2 regions of the Streptomyces sp. CNT360 genome follow, and region 2 is predicted to be linked to the other one. Evidence: predicted binding sites of a transcription regulator. Region 2 holds the regulator's gene; the other holds the start of a gene.

Region 1 (6,868 bases), on a different contig from region 2:
CCGGCAGCGGGGACAGCAGCGCGAAGTCGGCCACCTCCACCGAGTCCGCCGCGGACACCCCCGGTCTGCGCGACAACCCCAAGGCGCCCACCGAGCGCGGTAAGGCCTGGATGGGCGCGGGTGTCCGGATGCACGAGAAGGACACGACCGACGGCGCCCCGCCGGACAAGGCCCGCGCGGGTCTGGCGGCGACGGTCCACGGCGTGGACGTGAGCAGCCACCAGGGCAATGTCGCCTGGTCGACGCTGTGGAACAGCGGGGTCCGCTTCGCCTACGTCAAGGCGACGGAGTCCACCAACTACAAGAACCCCTACTTCACCCAGCAGTACAACGGGTCCTACAACGCCGGCATGATCCGGGGCGCCTACCACTTCGCGACGCCGAACTCCTCCAGCGGCGCGACGCAGGCGAACTACTTCGCGGGCAACGGCGGCGGCTGGAGCAAGGACGGCAAGACGCTGCCGGGCGTGCTCGACATCGAGTACAACCCCTACGGCTCGACCTGCTACGGCCTGAGCCAGAGCGCGATGGTGAACTGGATCAAGGACTTCACCAGTACCTACAAGGCCAAGACCGGACGTGACGCGGTCATCTACACGACCACCAGCTGGTGGACCCAGTGCACGGGCAACAGCAGCGCCTTCGGGAACTCGAACCCGCTGTGGATCGCCCGCTACGCCTCCTCGGCGGGCACCCTCCCGGCCGGCTGGGGCTTCTACACCTTCTGGCAGTACACCTCCACCGGCCCGACCGTGGGCGACCACAACTACTTCAACGGGTCGATGGACCGGTTGAAGGTGCTCGCCAACGGCGGCTGAGCCCCGGCAGCAGGTGGCCGGACACCGGACGGCAGGTAGCCGGTGACAGGCAGCAGACGAAGTGGCCCCCGCCGAGGCGGGGGCCACTTCTGTCGCCGGACGCGTCCGTCACGCCGCGACCGGCGTCTCCCGGGCGGGAGTTCGGGCGGGCGTCAGGGCCAGCTCCAGGACCTGGCGGACGTCCGAGACGGGGTGGACGTCGAGACCGTCCAGCACCTCCTCGGGCACGTCGTCGAGGTCGGGCTCGTTCCGCTTGGGGATGATCACAGTGGTCACCCCGGCGCGGTGCGCCGCCAGGAGCTTCTGCTTGACGCCGCCGATGGGCAGCACCCGCCCTGTCAGCGAGACCTCGCCGGTCATCGCCACCTCCGGCCGCACCTGGCGTCCGCTGAGCAGCGAGGCCAGGGCCGTCGTCATGGTGACGCCGGCGCTCGGTCCGTCCTTGGGCACGGCGCCCGCGGGCACGTGCAGGTGGATGCCGCGCTCCTTGAGGTCGCCGACCGGCAGCTCCAGCTCCGCGCCGCGCGAGCGCAGGTAGGAGAGGGAGATGTGGGCGGACTCCTTCATCACGTCGCCGAGCTGGCCGGTCAGGGTCAGCCCGGAGGCACCCGTCTCGGGGTCGGCCAGCGACGCCTCGACGAAGAGCACGTCACCACCCGCGCCCGTGACGGCCAGCCCGGTGGCCACACCCGGGACGGCGGTGCGGCGCTCTGCCGGGTCCTGCGCGGCCTCGGGGGTGTGCCGGGGGCGGCCGATCAGCGCACGCAGTTCGTCCACACCCACGGTGCAGGGCAGCTCCACCTCGCCGAGCTGGTGCTGGGCGGCGACCTTGCGGAGGACGCGCTGGACGGCGCGCTCCAGGGAGCGGACGCCCGCCTCGCGGGTGTACTCGGCGGCGAGCTTGCGCAGCGCGGCCTCGTCGAAGAGCACCTCGCCCTCGGCCAGCCCCGCGCGTTCCCGCTGCCGGGGCAGCAGGTGGTCACGGGCGATGGTGACCTTCTCGTCCTCCGTGTAGCCGTCGAGCTCGACGACCTCCATACGGTCCAGCAGAGGCTGCGGGACGGCTTCCAGGACGTTGGCGGTCGCCAGGAAGACCACGTCGGACAGGTCCAGCTCGACCTCCAGGTAGTGGTCGCGGAAGGTGTGGTTCTGGGCGGGGTCCAGCACCTCCAGGAGGGCCGCCGTCGGGTCCCCGCGGAAGTCGGAGCCGACCTTGTCGACCTCGTCCAGCAGCACGACGGGGTTCATCGAACCGGCTTCCTTGACGGCCCGGACGATGCGGCCGGGCTGAGCGCCGACGTAGGTGCGCCGGTGACCGCGGATCTCCGCCTCGTCGTGCACGCCGCCGAGAGCGACGCGGACGAACTCGCGGCCCATCGCGCGGGCCACCGATTCGCCCAGCGACGTCTTGCCGACTCCGGGCGGACCGGTCAGCGCCAGCACCGCTCCCCCGCGCCGCCCGCCGATCACGCCGAGACCGCGGTCGGCGCGCCGCTTGCGCACGGCGAGGTACTCGGTGATGCGTTCCTTGACGTCCTGGAGCCCGGCGTGGTCGGCGTCGAGAACGGCCTGGGCGCCGGTGATGTCGTAGGCGTCCTCGGTACGGACGTTCCACGGGATCTCCAGCACCGTGTCCAGCCAGGTGCGGATCCAGCTTCCCTCGGGCGACTGGTCGCTGGAACGCTCCAGCTTGTCGACCTCCTTGAGAGCGGCCTTGCGCACCTCGTCCGGCAGGTCGGCGGCCTCGACGCGGGCGCGGTAGTCCTCGCTCTCGTCCTCCGGGTCGCCGTTGAGCTCGGCCAGCTCCTTGCGGACGGCGTCGAGCTGGCGGCGCAGCAGGAACTCGCGCTGCTGCTTGTCGACGCCTTCCTGGACGTCCTTGGCGATGGACTCGGCCACGTCCTGCTCGGCGAGGTGGTCGCGGAGGGCGGCGGTGGCCAGGTCGAGGCGCTCGGCGGGGTCGGTGGTCTCCAGCAGCTTCAGCTTCTGCTCGGTGGTCAGGAACGGGGAGTAGCCGGCGTTGTCGGCGAGCTGGCCCGCGTCGTCGATCTGCTGCACCCGGTCCACGACCTGCCAGGCGCCGCGCTTGCGCAGCCAGTCGGTGATGAGGGCCTTGTACTCCTTCATCCGCTCCGCCACACGGCCCGGCTCGGACACCTGTCCGCCGGGCCTGTCCGAGGCGGATTCCGAGCCGGGCGTCTGCTCGGCCACCGGGGTGCCCTCGACCCACAGGGCGGCGCCGGGGCCGCTCGTCCCGGTGCCGACGCGGATTCTGCGCAGACCACGGACGAGGGCGCCGGGGTCCCCGTCAGCGAGGCGGCCGGTCTGCTCGACGCGGCTCTCCACGCCGATGCCCGTGTAGTTGCCGTCCACGCGCGGGACCAGCAGCACCCGTGGCTTCTCGCCCTGGGGCGCCGCCGCCTTCGCGGCGTCCACGGCCGCCCGCACGTCACCGTCGGAGAGGTCCAGGGGGACCACCATCCCCGGCAGCACCACGCCGTCCTCGGCGTCGATGGGCAGCACGGGCAGGGTGAGCGGCGCGGACTCCTCGGGGTGGGACTCAGCAGTCATGATCTCTCCCTCGGCAAGCAAGTTGAGTAATACCCACTCAATGCTTTTGAGGCCGCCGTTGTTCCCCTCCTCCGGCGCTCCCCCGTTCGCTCTGAGCGATCAGGGACTCCGTCGGTACGCTCACCGGCCCGGCTGCAGAGCAACGGGCCGCGACGTAGTCAACCGCGGGTGGCGTCCCGGTCTTCCCGCACTCGAAGACCCGGAGCAACGCGTGACTCCCCTCTCTCCGACCCGCCCCCCAGTCGGCCCACCGGCCCACCGGCCCCCCGGCCCACCGGCCCCAAGGTGCGGGTTTCCGGCCTACCCTGCCCCCATGCCGAAGCCTGCCTCCCTGTCGAGCCCCGCCGTTCCGCCTCCCGGGCCGTCCGACGCCCCCGTCACGCTGGAGCGGCGGGACGGCCCGTACGGGGAGGTCGTCCTGCGTCGGCGCGGGGCGCACTACGAGATCATCGCCAACGGGTGCTTCCTGATGGACACCTCCGACGGCCGCTCCGAGCGACTGCTGGTACGGGCCGCACTGGAGGAACTCGGCGACCGGGCGGACCCGCGGCTGCTGATCGGCGGCCTGGGGGTGGGCTTCTCGCTCGCGGAGGCCGCCGCAGAGCCGCGCTGGGCCCGCATCACCGTGGTCGAACGCGAGGAAGCCGTCCTCGACTGGCACCGCAGCGGGCCACTGTCCGCGCTCTCCGGTACGGCCCTGGCCGATCCCCGTACCGAACTGGTGCAGGCGGACCTGGTGGACCACCTGCGCGCGGTGGCGGCGGACGGGCAGCGCTTCGACGCGCTGTGCCTGGACATCGACAACGGACCCGACTGGACCGTGACCGAGGACAACTCCTCCCTCTACTCCCCCGCCGGTCTGGCCGCCTGCCGCGAGGCACTCACGGCAGGCGGCATCCTCGCCGTGTGGTCGGCCCAGCCGTCGTCCGCATTCGAACGATCACTGCGGAATGCGGGGTTCTGCCGTGTTCGGACGGATGAGATCCCGGTCGTCCGAGGCGTCCCCGACGTGGTCCACTTCGCAGCCCGACCGGCGTAGCCGAGCCGCGCGCAGGGCCCTTACGCTGCTGTTCCAAGAAAGCCGGAAGAGCCACAGGGGCGGGGTCGTATGGACCAGAAGAACACCACTCAGACAGCTGGCGGAGCCGTCGCCGCGACCACCCCCGGCGCTCAGCGACGCATCCTCGTCGTCGAGGACGACCCCACGATCGTGGACGCCATCGCCCGGCGGCTGCGCGCGGAGGGCTTCCAGGTGCAGACGGCCGGTGACGGCCCGGCGGCCGTGGACACCGCCGAGGCGTGGCAGCCGGACCTGCTGGTGCTGGACGTGATGCTGCCCGGCTTCGACGGCCTGGAGGTCTGCCGCCGGGTGCAGGCCCAGCGGCCGGTTCCGGTGCTGATGCTGACCGCACGGGACGACGAGACGGACATGCTGGTCGGCCTCGGCGTGGGCGCGGACGACTACATGACCAAGCCGTTCTCCATGCGCGAGGTCGCCGCCCGGGTGCACGTGCTGCTGCGCCGGGTCGAGCGGGCCACGCAGGCCGCGACCACGCCGCGCAACGGCATACTCAGGCTCGGCGAACTGGAGATCGACCACGCCCAGCGGCGGGTCCGCGTGAGCGGCGAGGACGTGCACCTGACGCCGACGGAGTTCGATCTGCTGGTCTGCCTGGCGCACTCCCCCCGCGCGGTGCTCTCCCGCGAGCAGCTTCTGGCCGAGGTGTGGGACTGGGCCGACGCCTCCGGCACCCGCACCGTGGACAGCCACATCAAGGCGTTGCGCCGCAAGATCGGCGCGGAGCGCATCCGCACCGTGCACGGGGTGGGGTACGCGCTGGAGACCCCCGGCCCGGACGGCGCGCCCGCACCGGTGACCGGTGCCGCGACGGAGAGCTGCTGACGGGCGGCGGGAACGGGTCGAGGTGTCCGCTTCGGTGTCCAGTTCATCCTCCGGTCCTTCCGGCCCTTCCGGGACGCCCGCGTCGGGATCGCTTTCCGCGCGCTCCCCGGCTGCGGACCGTCCCGCGGCGTCACCGGACCCGGGCCCCCCGCTCGCCGGTCCGCCGGGGCCGCCCCGGCCGTCGCGGACCGCCCGGTACTGGGCCCGCTCGGTGAGCCGGGGCAAGCGGTTCGCCGCCCGGCTCGGGGCCCGCTGGTGGGAGCAGCTCTGGGAGGGGCTGCGGCCCCTGGACCCGTACCGCTCGGTGAAGGCGGCCCTCGGCGCCCTGGTGATCGTGTCCGTGGTGATCACCACACTGCTGGCGCTCTTCGCCGTGCAGTCGGCGACCGAGCTGCGGGTGATCACCATCATCTCGATCGTCGCCTCGCTGCTGATCACGCAGTTCGTCGCGCAGTCGCTGACGGCACCGCTGGACGAGATGACGGACGCGGCCAAGGCGATGGCGGGCGGTGACTACTCCCGCCGGGTGCGCGGCGGACGGCGGGACGAGTTCGGAGAACTGGCCGAGAACTTCAACCGGATGGCGGCCGACCTGGAAGCGGTCGACCAGCACCGCAAGGAGCTGGTCGCCAACGTCTCGCACGAGCTGCGCACGCCGATCGCGGCGCTGCGCGCGGTGCTGGAGAACGTGGTCGACGGGGTCTCGGACGCCGATCCGGAGACGATGCGGACCGCCCTGTCGCAGACCGAACGCCTGGGCCGCCTGGTGGACCACCTGCTGGACCTCTCGCGGCTGGACAGCGGGGTCGTCCCTTTGCACTCGCGGCGCTTCGAGGTGTGGCCGTACCTGGCGGGCGTGCTGAAGGAGGCCAACATGAGCAAGGGCTCCGGACACTCCCGCAAGGACGTCCACCTGCATCTGGACGTCTCGCCTCCCGAGCTGACGGCCTACGCCGACCCCGAACGGCTGCATCAGGTGGTGGCCAATCTGATCGACAACGCCGTCAAGCACAGCCCGCAGCACGGCCGGGTGACCGTCCGTGCCAGGCCCGGCGAGGCAGCGGGCGGCGGAGGCGAGGGGGATGTGGAGGTGGAGGTCCTGGACGAGGGGCCGGGCATACCCGAGGCGGAGCGGCAGCGGGTCTTCGACCGGTTCAACGGCACGCACAGCACCGAGTCGCGCAAGGGCAGCCAGGGGGTGAGCCCGGGGGGCGGCACCGGCCTGGGGCTGGCGATCGCGCGCTGGGCCGTGGAACTGCACGGCGGGTCGATCCGGGTGGCCGAGTCGCCCCGGGGTTGCCGAATTCAGCTCACTCTTCCGGGGGCGAAGGGAAAGCAGGCTTGACGTAGGCTCGCAGACGAGGGGGCGGGGACGCGCTGCCGGGGGCTTCCGGTTCCCCTCGGGCGGCAAATCCGTGAGTGATTCCCGCCAAATACTGTCGCGAAACCGGCTCCGCAGTGTGACGTACGTGACCAAGGGGCCGCCCGGGCTCCACCTCCCGCCGGGAGAGGCGTAGCCTTTATTTCCGCTGTCCACCACCTAAGGAAGCGGAAGAGGGCGGTTGCCGCCGTGTCG
Region 2 (6,868 bases):
GCCTGCGGCGCCCAACCTCTGGCGCTCGCTTCCTCTTGCCACCTACAGCATGCAACAAGTTGAGTCTATTCCACTCAATCCATCGAACGGACTACTATCCGGCTTAGTTCCCGGCCGCTCCCGGCCGCGGATCCCTTCCAACCCGCCGCCCCCACAGCGGCACTTGGAGCTGACCAGTGAAATTCGGCCTTGCCAGCACGCGCCGCGCCGCCACCGTGCTTCTGACCTCGGGAGCCGTGCTGGCCACCGGCGCAGTGACCGCCCCCGCCCAGGCCCAGGCACCCGCCCTGGCCGCCGCGGCGAAGAAGCCCTCCATCGCCGCCAAGGGCGGCTACGTGATGAACAGCGGCACGGGCAGCAGCCTCTACACCAAGGGCGCCGACACCCGACGGTCCACCGGATCGACCACCAAGATCATGACGGCCCGCGTGGTGCTGTCCCAGAAGAACCTGAACCTGAACCGCAAGGTCACCGTCCAGAAGGCCTACAGCGACTACATCGTCCGCAACACCGCCTCCTCGGCGCGGCTGATCGTCGGCGACAAGGTCACCGTCCGCCAGCTGCTGTACGGGATGATGCTGCCCTCCGGCTGCGACGCCGCCTACGCGCTGGCCGACACCTTCGGCAGCGGCTCCACCCGGTCCGCCCGCGTGAAGTCGTTCATCGGCAAGATGAACACCGCCGCCAAGGGGCTCGGGCTCAAGAACACCCACTTCGACTCCTTCGACGGCATCGGCAAGGGCAGCAACTACTCCACGCCGCGCGATCTGACCCTGCTGGCCCGCGACGCGATGAAGAACGCGACCTTCCGGTCGGTCGTGAGCACCCGCTCCACCAAGCAGAAGACGGTCACCAGCAGCGGCGGGTACCGCGCCATGAACTGGAGCAACACCAACCCGCTGCTGGGCACCTACAGCGGGACCACCGGCATCAAGACCGGCTCCGGGCCCGAGGCCAAGTACTGCCTCGTCTTCGCGGCGCAGCGCGGGGGCAAGACGGTGGTCGGCACCGTGCTGGCCTCCACCTCGTCCGCGAACCGTACGAAGGACGCCAAGAAGCTCCTGTCCTACGGCTTCGCCAAGTAACGAGCAGACCGCGTCCGGGCGGGCCGCCTCCACACCACGGTGGGGCGGCCCGCCCGGAGTCAGTCGCGGGGGCGGGGGCGCCAGACGACCAGGGCGCTGGACTGGCGTACGTCCTCGTAGGGCACCAGATCACGCCGGTAGGAGGCGTGCACCTGGGCCTCCCGCTGCTGCATGGCCGCCGCGGCGCCCTCGACCGCGGCCGACAGCTCCGCGACCCGCGACTGCAACGCCGCGACCTGGTGCTCCAGCTCGATGATCCGCTTGATGCCGGCGAGGTTGATCCCCTCGTCCTGGCTGAGCCGCTGCACCTCGCGCAGCAGCTCGATGTCGCGGGCCGAGTAGCGGCGGCCCCGCCCGGCCGTACGGTCGGGCGAGACCAGTCCCAGCCGGTCGTACTGCCGCAGGGTCTGCGGGTGCAGGCCCGAAAGCTGCGCGGCGACCGAGATGACATACACCGGGGTCTCGTCAGTCAGCTCGTACGCCGCGGCACGTGAGGCGCGCGCCCCACCTGCGGCGAAAGTCCGTCTGCGTGTGTCCCGGCCGTCCACCTCAGTCTCCCTTCGCCGCCTTGAACAGCGCGGCCCGCGGATCCTCGTCCGCGAGCGCGTCCTGGAGCGTCTCCAGCGCGTCCCGCGCCTCGTCGTTGAGCTCCTTGGGCACCGTGACCTCCACCGTCACCAGCAGATCGCCACGGGTGCCGTCCTTACGGGTCGCTCCCTTTCCGCGGGCCCGCATCGTGCGCCCGGAGGGGGTGCCGGCCGGCACCTTCAGGGTGACCGGCGGGCCGCCGAGCGTGGGCACCTTCACCTCGCCGCCGAGCGCCGCCTCCACGAAGGTGACCGGCACGGTGACCGTCAGGTTGTCGCCCCTGCGCCCGAACACGGGGTGCGCGTCCACGTGCACGACGACGTACAGGTCGCCCGCGGGGCCGCCCCGCTCGCCCGGTGCGCCCTTGCCGCGCAGCCGGATGCGCTGCCCGTCGGTGACGCCCGCGGGGATGCGGACCTGCATCGTGCGCGAGCTGGTGGCCCGGCCCGATCCCTTGCAGGTGGTGCAGGGGTCCTGCGCGATCAGTCCGCGCCCCTTGCAGTCCACGCACGGGTCGGTCAGCGAGAAGCCGCCGCCCGCGCCGCGCGAGACCTGCCCGGTGCCCACACAGGTGGGGCACACCCGCGGGGTGCCGTTCTTGTCGCCCGTACCGGCGCAGTCCTTGCACGCGGCGTGCGAGGACATGCGCAGCGGGACCGTGGCCCCGTCCACCGCCTCGGTGAAGCTGAGCGTCACCTCGGACTCGATGTCCTGGCCGCGCCGCGGCTGGGTGCGGGTGCCGGCGCCGCCGCGGTTGAACAGCCCGCCGAACACGTCGCCGAGCCCGCCGCTGAAGCCACCGGGCCCACCGGGCCCGCCGGCCCCACCGCCGGGGCTCTGACCGCCGCCGAACAGGTCGCCCAGATCGAAGTTGAACGTCCCCGCGCCACCGGCCCCGCCCGGGCCCCCGCCGCCCGGCCGGAACCCGCCGTTGCCGAAGAGGGTGCGCGCCTCGTCGTACTCCTTGCGCCGCTTGGCGTCGCCGAGCACGTCGTACGCCTCCGAGGCGTCCTTGAAGCGCTCCTCGGCCTTGGGGTCACCGGCGTTGGCGTCCGGGTGGTTCTCCCGGGCCAGCTTGCGGTACGCCTTCTTGATCTCGGCCTCGGTGGCGTCCTTGGGGACGCCGAGGACCTTGTAGTAGTCCTTCTCGATGAAGTCCTTTGTACTCATCCCCGACGTCCCTCCTCCCGTCCGCGGTCAGCCCTCGTCCGGGCCACCGTTCTCCTCTTCTGCTGCCGATGCCTCGGAGCCTGCCTCGCCCTTGCCGCCGCCCGAGGCACCGGGCTGCGGCTCGGCGACGCCGACCCGCGCGGGACGGATGGTCCGCTCGCCGATCCGATACCCGGGCTGGAGGATCTGCACGCACGTCGTCTCCGTGACATCCGGAGAGTAGGAGTGCATCAGCGCCTCGTGCACCGTCGGGTCGAAGGGCTCGCCCTCCTTGCCGAACTGCATCAGGCCCATCTTGGCCGCGACCATCTCCAGCGACTCGGCCACCGACTTGAAGCCGCCGACCAGCTCGCCGTGGTCCCGCGCCCGGCCGATGTCGTCCAGCACCGGCAGCAGCTCGGTGAGCAGGTTCGCGACGGCGATCTCCTTGACCGCCGCCCGGTCCCGCTCGACCCTGCGGCGGTAGTTCTGGAACTCCGCCTGGAGCCGTTGCAGGTCCTGCGTACGCTCGTTCAGCGCCGTGCGTACGGCCTCCAGGTCGCCGCCGCCCTCGCGGGCCTCGCCGCCCTGCTCCTGACCGGCCTCTTCCGTCTCCGGCATGTCCTGCGCGCTCACATCGCCCTCTGCGCTGCTCTTCAGGGTCTGCCCGTCCCCGGCCGTCGGCCCGGGGGCCGCCCCCTCCTCGGGGACGGCCCGGTCGGCAGTCACGGACTCACCGGCGTCGGCGGGGACGTGGGGCTTCGGCTCCTTGCCGGGGCCCGCGGTCTCCTCCGTCACGCCGCACCGTCCTTCGGCTTCTGCTGCTCGTCGTCGACGATCTCGGCGTCCACCACGTCGTCGTCCGCGCCGCCCTCGGCCTTGCCCGCACCGGCCCCGTCGGCCGCACCGGCACCGGCCTCGGCGCCGCCGGCCTGGGCCTGCTGGGCGTCGGCGTACAGCGCCTGGCCCAGCTTCTGGCTGGTGGCCGCGACCTTCTCGGAGGCCTCACGGATCGCCGCGGTGTCCTCGCCCTCGAGCTTTTCCTTCAGGTCGGTGAGGGCGCCCTCGACCTCCGACTTGGTGTCGGCGGGCACCTTCTCCTCGTTGTCCTTGAGGAACTTCTCGGTGGTGTAGACGAGCTGCTCGGCCTGGTTGCGCGTCTCGGCGGCCTCGCGGCGCTTGTGGTCCTCCTCCGCGTACTGCTCCGCCTCGCGCATCATGCGCTCGATGTCGTCCTTCGGCAGGCTGGAGCCGCCGGTGACCTGCATCTTCTGTTCCTTGCCCGTGCCCAGGTCCTTCGCGGACACGTGCATGATGCCGTTGGCGTCGATGTCGAAGGTGACCTCGATCTGCGGCACGTTCCGCGGCGCCGGCGGCAGACCCGTCAGCTCGAACATGCCCAGCTTCTTGTTGTACGCCGCGATCTCCCGCTCGCCCTGGAAGACCTGGATCTGCACCGACGGCTGGTTGTCCTCCGCCGTGGTGAAGGTCTCCGAGCGCTTGGTCGGAATCGTGGTGTTGCGCTCGATCAGCTTGGTCATGATGCCGCCCTTGGTCTCGATACCGAGCGACAGCGGCGTCACGTCCAGCAGCAGGACGTCCTTGACCTCACCCTTGAGCACACCCGCCTGGAGGCTGGCACCGATGGCCACGACCTCGTCCGGGTTCACACCCTTGTTGGCGTCCTTGCCGCCGGTCAGCTCCTTGACCAGCTCCGCGACGGCCGGCATCCGGGTGGAGCCACCGACGAGCACCACGTGGTCGATCTCGCTGAGCTGGATGCCCGCGTCCTTGATCACGTTGTGGAACGGCGTCTTGCAGCGCTCCAGCAGGTCCTGGGTCAGCTGCTGGAACTGGGCGCGGGTGAGCTTCTCGTCCAGGTGCAGCGGGCCCTCCGCCGAGGCGGTGATGTAGGGCAGGTTGATCGTGGTCTCGGTGGACGAGGACAGCTCGATCTTCGCCTTCTCCGCGGCCTCGCGGAGACGCTGGAGAGCCATCTTGTCCTTGGACAGGTCCACGCCGTGACCGGACTGGAACTGCTTGACCAGGTAGTCGACGATGCGCTGGTCCCAGTCGTCACCACCGAGGTGGTTGTCACCGTTGGTGGCCTTCACCTCGACCACGCCGTCGCCGATCTCCAGCAGCGAGACGTCGAACGTACCGCCACCGAGGTCGAAGACCAGGATCGTCTGGTCCTCCTTCTCCAGGCCGTAGGCCAGGGCGGCGGCGGTCGGCTCGTTGACGATCCGCAGCACGTTGAGGCCCGCGATCTCGCCGGCCTCCTTGGTGGACTGGCGCTCCGCGTCGTTGAAGTACGCCGGAACGGTGATGACGGCGTCCGCGACCTTCTCACCCAGGTACGACTCGGCGTCCCGCTTCAGCTTCTGCAGCACGAAGGCGCTGATCTGCTGCGGGTTGAACTCCTTGTCGTCGATACCGATCTTCCAGTCGGTACCCATGTGCCGCTTGACCGACCGGATGGTCCGGTCGACGTTGGTGACGGCCTGGCGCTTGGCCACCTCACCGACGAGGACCTCGCCGTTCTTCGCGAAGGCCACGACGGACGGCGTGGTCCTGGCGCCCTCGGCATTGGTGATGACGGTGGGCTCACCGCCTTCGAGAACACTGACGACGGAGTTCGTCGTACCCAGGTCGATGCCGACCGCACGAGCCATTTCGGGTTCCTCCAGGCTTTCTGCTGACGTTCTTGCTTGAGTGAAGCTGACTCAAGAGTGCATCAGCCGGATCAATGCGTCAAGAAGCATGAGTCAGGGCGACTCAAGGTCTGTGCTGACAGTGCGCGCATGGTCGACCACAGGGACCCGGTCGCCCGCCCCAGGACCCCGCCCCGGGAGCCCCGGGAACCCCGAGCACTCCGGCGGCCCCGCCCGGCGCACCGGGTTTCCAGCCCGGGGACGCCCCAGGAGGCGACACAAATCACCGGGCACGCGGTGCAGCGATCCGCAGGGAGTGGGTAGTCTCGTACGGACTGGATAAGTTACTGCTTAGTAAAGACGACCTCCGTGCTCCGAGGAGCCGCTATGCAACTCGCCGCCATCGTCATCACGCTGGTCCTCAGCGCGGTCGGCGTTGCGCTCATCGCCCGCGCAGTCGCGCAGATCTACCGCTTCGTGAAGCTCGGACAGCCGCTCCCCGCAGGCACGCGCAAGGACAGTCCCAAGCAGCGAACGGCCACCCTCGTCAAGGAGTTCCTCGGACACACGAGGATGAACCGCTGGGGCGTGGTGGGCGTCGCGCACTGGTTCGTGGCGATCGGCTTCCTCACCCTGCCGCCGACGATCATCAACGCCTACGGACAGCTCTTCCAGGCCGACTGGACGCTCCCGGTCATCGGCGACTGGCTGCCGTACGAGCTCTACATCGAGTTCATCGGCGCCGCCACCACGCTGGGCATCCTCGTGCTGATGGTGATCCGGCTGCTGAACCTGCCCTCGCGCGCGGGCCGCAAGTCCCGGTTCGCCGGCTCCAAGGCATGGCAGGCCTACTTCGTCGAGTACGTCATCTTCCTCATCGGCCTCGCCATCCTGATGCTCCGCGGCCTGGAGGGCGCGCTGCACGGGGTGGACGGCTACGAGCCCGCCTACTTCGTCTCGTACCCCCTGGTCGCCGCCTACGACGGGCTGGACACCGGGACGCTCCAGACGCTCGTCTACCTGTGGGCGCTCATCAAGCTCGGCACCACCATGATCTGGATGATCACGGTCAGCCTGAACACCAACATGGGTGTGGCCTGGCACCGGTTCCTGGCCTTCTTCAACATCTGGTTCAAGCGTGACGCGCGGGGCGGCACCGCGCTGGGTGCGCTCCAGCCGATGATGTCCGGCGGCAAGGAGGTCGACTTCGAGACCGCCCTGGACGACGAGAACGAGGACGCCGAAGAGGTCCGCTTCGGCGCCTCCCAGGTCGAGGACTTCTCCTGGAAGGGCATCCTCGACTTCTCCACCTGCACCGAGTGCGGCCGCTGCCAGTCGCAGTGCCCCGCCTGGAACACCGGCAAGCCCCTCTCGCCGAAGCTGCTGATCATG

The links. Region 2 encodes HspR, which represses chaperone genes until heat shock. Its sites were predicted from a motif close to TTGAGNNNNNNNNNCTCAA; they were not measured.
Region 1: a site for HspR is predicted at 3,412-3,430, ahead of lon (endopeptidase La). Genes of this name have one in related genera too.

What each region holds. Positions count from the first base shown of each region.
Region 1 is NZ_AUKO01000001.1:417,437-424,304, forward strand. Features, by position in the region: gene H297_RS0101790 (lysozyme) at 1-818, shown strand, start outside; gene lon (endopeptidase La) at 927-3,389, opposite strand; gene H297_RS0101800 (spermidine synthase) at 3,703-4,428, shown strand; gene H297_RS0101805 (response regulator transcription factor) at 4,498-5,292, shown strand; gene H297_RS33950 (ATP-binding protein) at 5,504-6,637, shown strand; gene H297_RS0101815 (multifunctional oxoglutarate decarboxylase/oxoglutarate dehydrogenase thiamine pyrophosphate-binding subunit/dihydrolipoyllysine-residue succinyltransferase subunit) at 6,863-6,868, shown strand, end outside.
Region 2 is NZ_KE384243.1:224,179-231,046, reverse strand. Features, by position in the region: gene H297_RS0126805 (serine hydrolase) at 177-1,085, shown strand; gene H297_RS0126800 (heat shock protein transcriptional repressor HspR) at 1,145-1,633, opposite strand; gene dnaJ (molecular chaperone DnaJ) at 1,635-2,843, opposite strand; gene grpE (nucleotide exchange factor GrpE) at 2,871-3,620, opposite strand; gene dnaK (molecular chaperone DnaK) at 3,617-5,497, opposite strand; gene H297_RS0126780 ((Fe-S)-binding protein) at 5,864-6,868, shown strand, end outside.